One region of the Serratia sp. JSRIV002 genome, then DNA from elsewhere that is predicted to be linked to it. Evidence: predicted binding sites of a transcription regulator. Region 1 holds the regulator's gene; the other holds the start of a gene.

Region 1 (4,398 bases):
GTCGGCGTGAAAGGCATGGCTGGCTTTGGACATGTTCTGCTCCGATGATGCACTGAGGGCTTACCGCCGTCAGTTCCAATCATTGACAAGTTGAATTATTACGCCGGGTTACAAATGGACATCCAGACGTCTACACTGCTTGAGTGCATCCTTTCATGTCACCGGTCACCCGGCAATGGAGAAATTTTCATTGGTGTTGAATTAAATTCAAGTTGGCCGGACTACTCCAACCCCAATAGAGCGCGGGTTTTGCGCAGCGTATCTGGCGGCAACGGCAGATAGCCGTCGTGATTTACCAGATCCTGTCCCTGCGCAGACAGTACACGGTCGAGGAATGCCGCCGTCAGGGGCTCCAGCGGCTGGTTGGGAGCTTTGTTGATGTAGATATACAGATAGCGCGCCAACGGATAGCTACCGTTACGCACGTTGGTTTCGCTAGGTTCAATATAACGGTCACCCGTTTCTGCCAGGGGCAACAGCCGCACCCCGCTGGCACGAAAACCAATGCTGGCATAGCCAATGCCGTTTAACGATCCGGCCACCGCCTGCACCACCGAGGCCGACCCCGGCAGTTCATTCACCCGCGCCATAAAATCACCACCGCATAACGCACGCAGCTTGAAATACCCATAGGTACCCGAGGCGGAGTTGCGGCCAAAACGTTGCAAGGCACGCTGCTGCCAGCCGCCCTGCAGCCCCAGCTCTCCCCAGCGATTAATCGGCGTGTTTTCCCCGCAGCGGCGGGTAGCGGAAAAGATTTGATCCAGCTGTTGCAGATTCAACCCACGTAACGGATTGTCCTGATGCACCAGCACCACCAGCGCATCAACCGCGACCGGCACCGCCAGCGGAGCATAGCCATAGCGGTGCTCAAATGCCGACACCTCCGCCGCCTTCATTGGCCTGCTCATTGGCCCAAGCTGCGCCGCTCCTGCCGCCAATGCGGTGGGTGCCGTCGAGGAACCGGCAGCCTGCAGTTGCAGGTTCACGTTGGGATAGTGTCGGCTGAAATCCTGCCCCCACAGCGCCATCAGGTTGGCCAAGGTGTCGGAACCTACGCTAGACAGGTTACCGGAAAGCATGCCGTCCGGAGCAGCCACGGCCCCGCGGCCAACCGACAGCAGCAGGCAAAGCAGCAAAGCTTGGGTAAATCGATTCATGGCGGGCTACCTGTTAATTTTTCACCGCATTCTCTGCTAAAGACGCGGGAACAATCAACCGGTTAGGCAAGGTAAAGATAAAACGGGTGCCGATGCCTGGCTCGCTGAGGATCTCCAGCCGTGAATCATGATGGCTGAGCGCATGCTTCACGATCGCCAACCCGAGCCCACTGCCGCCGGTCTGGCGCGAACGTGCTTTATCCACGCGATAGAAACGCTCGGTCAGGCGTGGGATATGCTCGGCACCGATGCCCGGCCCGTTATCGCTGACCTGGAACTGAGCCCCGTGCGGCGTCTGCTGCCAGCTCACTTCGATGTTGGTACCCGCCGGAGTATGGTTGACAGCGTTGTACACCAGATTGGAAACCGCGCTGCGCAGCTGATCCTCATTACCGAACACCTGCAGATTTTCATTCACCCGGAAATTGATCTGGTGATTACCACTGCTGAGCGACTGCGCCTCACGCTGCAATACCCGCAGCATTAACGGAATATCAACCTTCTCGTTCATATCCACGTTTGGCGCGGCCTCTATCCTGGAAAGCGTGAGCAACTGCTTTACCAACCCATCCATGCGTTTGGTCTGCTCTTGCATGGTGCCCAAGGCTTTGCCACGCAGCGAACCATCCAGCTCTTCATCGCTCATCATCTCCAGATAGCCTTGCAGCACCGTTAGCGGCGTACGCAGCTCATGACTGACGTTGGCAAAGAAGTTGCGTCTGGCCCCCTCCAGTTGACGCATCTGGGTCACATCACGGGCCACCATTAGCAATTGGCCTTCGGAGTACGGCATGATACGGAATTCGACAAAGTGCTCGTTATTCAGCTGTAGCGTCAGCGGCCGGGTAAATTCTTGCTGTTGCAGATAATGACTGAATTCCGGATAGCGCAGCAGGTTGAGAATGTGTTGGCCGTTATCTTCCGGCCAGCGAAAGCCCAGCAGATGCTGTGCCAGGCCGTTACACCAGAAGATATTGCCCTCAACGGTGGTCATCACCACCGCATCCGGTAAGGATTCGGCCCCACTACGGAAGCGTTTGATCAACAGCGCCAGCTCACGGCGGCGGCGACGGTTACGCTGCTGCATCTGGTACAGGCCATAGAACAACGGCTCCCAGCTCCAGCGGCCCGGCGGCGGCGTCATGCTGCGGTCCACCCACAGCCAGTGGGAAAGTTTGAGTTGGTTATAGAAGTTCCAGGCCAGCGCAGCCAGCACCGAAACCAACAGCAGCCAGGGCAGATAACCGAAAATCAGCCCCAGCAATAAGGCGGGCAGGCAAAAAAGGGCCAGCTCCAGCGCCAGCCTCTTCCACGATAAACGTTCTAGCACGGTAACCTCTCCAGCGCAGTGCGATCAGTAGCGCGTTGAGAACCGATAACCGGTGCCGCGAACGGTTTGAACCATCTTGTCATGACCACTGGTCTCCAGCGCCTTACGCAGCCGGCGGATATGCACATCAACGGTGCGGTCTTCCACATAAACGTTAGTGCCCCAGACGTGATTAAGCAACTGTTCGCGGCTATAAACACGCTCCGGATGAGTCATAAAGAAGTGCAGCAGCTTGAACTCGGTCGGCCCCATCTCCAGCGCCTGCTCATTGGCCATCACCCGGTGTGAGGAAGGATCCAGGCTTAGCCCCTGCATTTCAATCACTTCTTCTACTGCCATTGGTGAAATACGGCGCATTACCGCCTTGATACGTGCCACCAGCTCCTTGGGGGAGAAAGGTTTGGTGATGTAATCATCCGCCCCAACTTCCAGGCCACGTACCCGATCTTCTTCTTCACCGCGCGCGGTCAGCATCATTACCGGGATATCCCGGGTCATCGCCTCACGCTTCATATGCTTGATAAACTGAATGCCGGAACCTCCCGGTAACATCCAGTCCAGTAACACCAAATCAGGGAACGGCTCAGACAGGCGCGTGACGGCACTGTCATAATCCTCGGCTTCCAACGGTTGGTAACCATTCTGTTCCAACACAAAGCACACCATCTCACGGATCGGCGCTTCGTCTTCCACCACCAGTATGCGTCTTGCCATCGTCAATCCTGCCAATGTGTTAGCGATCTCAGTTGATTGCGGTCGCCATTATGCGTCAGTTTTGTGACACTTTTATGAAAAAATAGCCCGTTCGAACGCAGTAAGCATAGCGATTATTTCTGACGGCAAACAAAAATCATTCGGCTCTCTACTTGATTGAGCCACGACAGGAGAGATCCCCCCCTTTATAATCGTCGCCATTATGTTGTCGCCCTGGGAGTTTTATGCGCCTGATCCATACCTCCGACTGGCATTTGGGCCAGTACTTTTTCACCAAAAGCCGCGCCGCCGAGCATCAGGCCTTTTTAGGTTGGCTGATCGAACAGGTGGAACAGCAGCGGGTGGACGCGCTGATCGTCGCAGGCGATTTGTTCGATACCGGCTCTCCGCCAAGCTACGCACGCGAGCTGTACAACCGCTTTGTGGTGGAGCTGCAACGCACCGGCTGCCAGCTGGTGGTGCTGGGCGGCAACCACGACTCCGTAGCCACGCTGAATGAATCGCGTGAGCTGCTTTCCTGCCTGAACACCACCGTGATTGCCAACGCGCAAAGCGAGCTTGAGCAGCAAATTGTGGTGCTCAACCAGCTTGATGGCCAACCTGGTGCGGTGCTCTGCGCCATTCCGTTCCTGCGCCCACGAGATCTGCTCACCAGCCGCGCCGGTGAGTCTGGCAACCAAAAGCAGCAGGCCCTGCAAGAAGCCATCGCCGAACATTACCAAAACCTGTATCAGGCAGCTTGTGCGCGCCGCGATGCGTTGGGTTTGCCACTGCCGATCGTCGCCACTGGCCATTTAACCACCGTGGGCGTCACCACCTCGGATTCGGTGCGGGATATCTATATCGGCACGCTGGACGCTTTCCCGGCTCAAGCGTTCCCTCCTGCCGATTACATTGCGTTGGGGCATATCCATCGTGCGCAGAACGTCGCCAAATCCGAGCATATCCGTTACAGCGGCTCGCCAATCCCACTGAGCTTTGACGAGTTAGGCAAAGCCAAAAGCGTGTTTATGGTCGATTTTGCCGACGGAGCATTGCAACAGATCACGCCACTGGAGATCCCCACCTTCCAGCCCATGCAGCTGATCAAAGGTGATTTGCAGCAAATCGAGGCCCAATTACAGCAGTTTGCCGATTATCAGGGCGAACTTCCGGTTTGGCTGGATATCGAAGTGGCCACCCAGGATTACCTCA
Region 2 (4,398 bases), 630 kb from region 1:
GTTGTCAAACTGGCCGCTAACCGTTGAGCCACGTAAACCGTGGTCTGGCGGATCTCATCATCGGTGATAGCGGCCAGCGCCACCTCGATCGCTCCCTTTAATTCACGCTGCACGGCACCATCATTCATACGTACCAGAGAGGCGAAAATCGATTGAGCGGGCGTCCCAATTAAAGCTGCGGGCACCGGCTCATCCGTGGGGCGAACGCCGAGTTGAGGATGGGTTAAGGCTTCACGCACCGCTTGCCGCGATGCAACTGAAAAGGGGCAGGCTGTCATGGCAATTTCCTTCCGATAAGCATAGAGAGCAGCCATTGTCGGGTTAGACGAGCAGCAATACTTCGGTTATTCTCGAAGTATGAATGACAATACGCTTGAAGACCGCCTGGCCGCACTGACGGCCGCTATCGCCGATCGCACCCGAGCGCGCATGCTGTGCCTGTTGATGGATGGGCGCGCCTATACCGCAACGGAGCTGAGTGCGGCGGTGGACGTCGCGGCATCCACAGCCAGCAGCCATCTGGCACGCTTGCAGGAACAGAACCTGATCGGCTGCGTCAAACAGGGCCGCAATCGCTTTTACCGCCTGGCGGGCAAACCGGTGGCCGACATGCTGGAAAGCCTGATGGCGTTGGCCGGCGTAGAACGCCCAACGGTCAAAAGCAGCACCCCGGCCTCATTACGTTATGCACGCACCTGCTATGACCACATGGCCGGTGAGATCGCGGTCCAATTACATCATCAGTTGCTGGCGCGGGCCTGGCTAATCGGGGATAACGACTATCAGCTCAGTGAGTCTGGGCAGGCTGCCTTGACACAGTTGGGTATCGACTGCTCCCCGGCCCCGACCCGGCGGCGCTTTGCCTGCGATTGTCTGGACTGGAGCGAACGCAAGGCCCATCTCGGTGGCGCACTGGGCGCTGCCATGTTAGCAGCATTTGAAAAACGCGGATGGGTTCAGCGCCAGCTAGACAGCCGTGAGCTGCAACTGACCGCCACAGGTCGAAAAGCACTGAGCGCACATTTTGGCCTGGCGCTTTGAATACCTGGCGCGCTAGCTTTACTGCCATACTCAATGAGTTTTCCTGTTGACGATCCCGTCGCTTCCGAGGAGTTATCATGTCCGATATTACCCTGTTCCCGATCGCCAAACGTTGGCCCGCCAAACATCCTGAACGGTTACAACTCTACTCGCTGCCGACCCCTAACGGGGTGAAAGTTTCCATCATGCTCGAAGAGATCGGCCTACCCTATGAGGCCCACCTGATCGACATCGGCAAAAATGAAACCTGGACGCCGGAGTTCCTGTCGCTCAACCCTAACGGTAAAATCCCGGCGATCCTCGATCCTGCTGGCCCGGACGGTAAGCCGTTTGCGCTGTACGAGTCCGGGGCAATCCTGCTATATCTGGCAGAGAAATGCGGCAAGTTGTTACCCAAAGACCCCGCCCAACGTTATGAAACCATCCAGTGGGTATTTTTCCAGATGGCGTCCGTGGGGCCAATGTTCGGCCAACTAGGCTTCTTCCACAAATTCGCCGGGCGCGAATATGAAGACAAACGGCCGTTTGAGCGCTACCAGAAAGAGTCCAAACGGCTGCTGGGTGTGCTGGAAGAGCGGCTGCAAGGGCGTGATTGGATTATGGGGTCGGAATATACCATTGCCGACATTTCCCTACTCGGCTGGGTACGCAACCTGATCGGTTTTTATGAAGCGCGCGACGTGGTGGAGTTCGACAATTTCCCCCTTGTTGGCCAATGGCTGGAACGTGGACTGGCAAGGCCAGCCGTACAACGCGGCATTAATATTCCTGCCCGCCAAGTCTGATAACCTATTGGGATTGCCAGGAAAGGCAATCCCTTTTCCCACCTCGCTCGTCATAAAAATGTCACTTTCCTGCTCTACTCTCCGATGTAACAAAATAATGCCAACAATATTTTTGTATTACGACAAGGAGCCCTACCCATGCAACAGTCCGTTTCTCTGATCGCCGGTGCCCTATTATCCGCTCTGTTATGCTCCACCGCCCTGGCTGACAACAATCAACTCAACAACCGCGCGGCTCGTGGCGATATTACCGAACCCGGCGGTGCACGCCGTTTGGCAAGCGATCAAACCGCCGCACTGCAAGCATCGCTGTCGAATAAAACCGCTAAAAACGTGATCCTGCTGATCGGCGACGGCATGGGCGATTCGGAAATCACCGGCGCACGCAACTATGCGGAAGGCGCAGGCGGTTACTTCAAAGGGATCGATGCTTTGCCGCTAACCGGCCAATACACCCACTACTCGCTGGATAAGAAAAGCCATAAGCCGGACTATGTCACCGACTCTGCCGCCTCGGCCACCGCCTGGGCTACCGGCGTCAAGACCTACAACGGCGCGTTGGGCGTAGATGTGAACGGCAAAGATCAACCGACGATTTTGGAACTGGCCAAGGCCGCGGGTAAAGCCACCGGCAACGTCTCTACGGCGGAGCTGCAAGATGCCACACCGGCAGCACTGGTTTCGCACGTAACCTCCCGCAAGTGCTACGGCCCAGAGGAAACCAGTGAGCAATGCGCCAGCAACGCGCTGGAAAATGGCGGGCATGGTTCTATCACCGAGCAGTTGATTAAAACCCGTGCCGACGTCACGCTGGGCGGCGGAGCAAAATCCTTCGCTCAGTTGGCGAAAAGCGGTGAATGGCAGGGGAAAACGCTGAAGGCCCAGGCCGCCGCATTGGGCTACCAATGGGTGGAGGATGCCGAAAGCCTGAACGCGATTAACCTCGCCAATCAGCAAAAGCCGCTGCTGGGCCTGTTTGCGCCAGGCAATATGCCTGTACGCTGGAAGGGACCGAAAGCCTCCTACCACGGTAATCTCGATCAGCCTGCGGTGACCTGCGAGAATAACCCAGAGCGCAGCGCCAATGTGCCAACGCTGGCAGCGATGACCGAGAAAGCCATCGAGTTGCTGAAGAACAACCCGAACGGTTTCTTCCTGCAGGTCGAAGGAGCGTCCATCGACAAGCAGGATCATGATGCCAACCCATGCGGCCAATTTGGTGAAACGGTCGATCTGGATGAAGCGGTACAAAAAGCGCTGGAGTTCGCCCGCGCCGACGGTAATACCCTGGTGATCGTCACCGCCGACCACGCTCACTCCAGCCAGATTATTGCCGCCAAAGCTAAAGCACCGGGGCTGACCCAATCATTAACCACCAAAGACGGCGCGGTGATGACCATCAGCTATGGCAATTCGGAAGAAGGCTCCCAGGGTCATACCGGGACTCAGCTGCGCGTTGCCGCTTATGGCCCGCATGCCGCCAACATCGTGGGGCTGACCGATCAGACCGACCTGTTCTTCACCATGCGCGACGCCATGAACATCAAGTGATCCACACGGGCACAGCATGCTGTGCCCCTCCCTATCTCCCTATCCCGCCGCCCAATTCACTATACCCCTAGCCCTTGCGGAGCATTTTTCGCCACGTCAATTATCCAAGTTTACCCTTGCGTAACTGCCGATGCGCGCCTATTATCAAAGAATAATCTTGGATTATTAAGTCCCATTTGACGGTTACCCGAATGTCGTCGCTGCAGGAGAATTAAACCAATGGATCGCGCCAATATCATTCACGATTTGCTGAACTGGATCGAAAACCACCTGGATCAACCGCTGCTGCTGGATAACGTGGCTGCAAAATCTGGCTACTCCAAATGGCATCTGCAACGTATGTTCCGCAGTACCACTGGCCATGCGCTTGGCAGCTATATCCGCGAACGCCGTTTGTCTAAGGCCGCACAGGCATTACGCGCTACCCCCCGGCCGATTCTGGACATTGCCCTGCAGTTCCATTTTGATTCCCAGCCTTCATTTTCCCGGGCCTTTAAAAAGCAGTTTGGTGAAACGCCGGCGGTCTATCGCCGCACGCCGCAGCAAGATGAAGTGGCGCTCTCCTCAGAGCACAGCTATCGGCACAGCACACCGAGCCTGCATTCACTCTACAAACGCCAATGCGTAGACGAAGGCTGCACCAACTGGGTCGGCCAGCGTTAAAAACAAAACGGCCAACGGGTGTCTAAACCCATTGGCCTTTTCAGCACCCGCTAAACGGGCGCAGCAGCGCTCTTAAGTATTGAACTGGCTGACGTCTTATCAGTTATATTCAAGGGTAAAGGTGGCAATCGACTTGATGGTGCCGCCCTTCATTTTTGCTGCGGTCTGGTAGTAACGCGCCTTGAGCGGCAAGGTGATGGTATTGGTCTGGTTGGCAATGGTATGCCCGGCATATACCGCCGTGCCGCTAGTGATTGGCGTTGAGTTTTTGCCGGTCAGCAGTTGGACACCAACGCCGCTGGCGGCATTGCTATCCTGTACCGGCTGGAGCACACCCGGTGCATTCGAGGTATCGCGG

What was found. The regulator PhoB, encoded in region 1, activates phosphate uptake and scavenging genes when phosphate is short. The targets are predictions, from matches to a motif close to CTGTCATAAAACTGNCNNAT.
Region 2: phoA (alkaline phosphatase) is a predicted target of PhoB. The motif match lies at 1,874-1,893, and genes of this name have one in related genera.

The regions. Positions count from the first base shown of each region.
Region 1 covers NZ_CP074143.1:1,358,443-1,362,840, reverse strand. Annotated here, with positions in the region: gene KGP26_RS06200 (cobalamin-independent methionine synthase II family protein) at 1-33, opposite strand, end outside; gene KGP26_RS06195 (PstS family phosphate ABC transporter substrate-binding protein) at 222-1,160, opposite strand; gene phoR (phosphate regulon sensor histidine kinase PhoR) at 1,174-2,490, opposite strand; gene phoB (phosphate response regulator transcription factor PhoB) at 2,515-3,204, opposite strand; gene sbcD (exonuclease subunit SbcD) at 3,429-4,398, shown strand, end outside.
Region 2 covers NZ_CP074143.1:1,991,235-1,995,632, reverse strand. Annotated here, with positions in the region: gene KGP26_RS09315 (cytochrome P450) at 1-278, opposite strand, end outside; gene KGP26_RS09310 (helix-turn-helix transcriptional regulator) at 358-1,041, shown strand; gene KGP26_RS09305 (glutathione S-transferase N-terminal domain-containing protein) at 1,119-1,826, shown strand; gene phoA (alkaline phosphatase) at 1,965-3,377, shown strand; gene KGP26_RS09295 (helix-turn-helix domain-containing protein) at 3,597-4,040, shown strand; gene KGP26_RS09290 (fimbrial protein) at 4,140-4,398, opposite strand, start outside.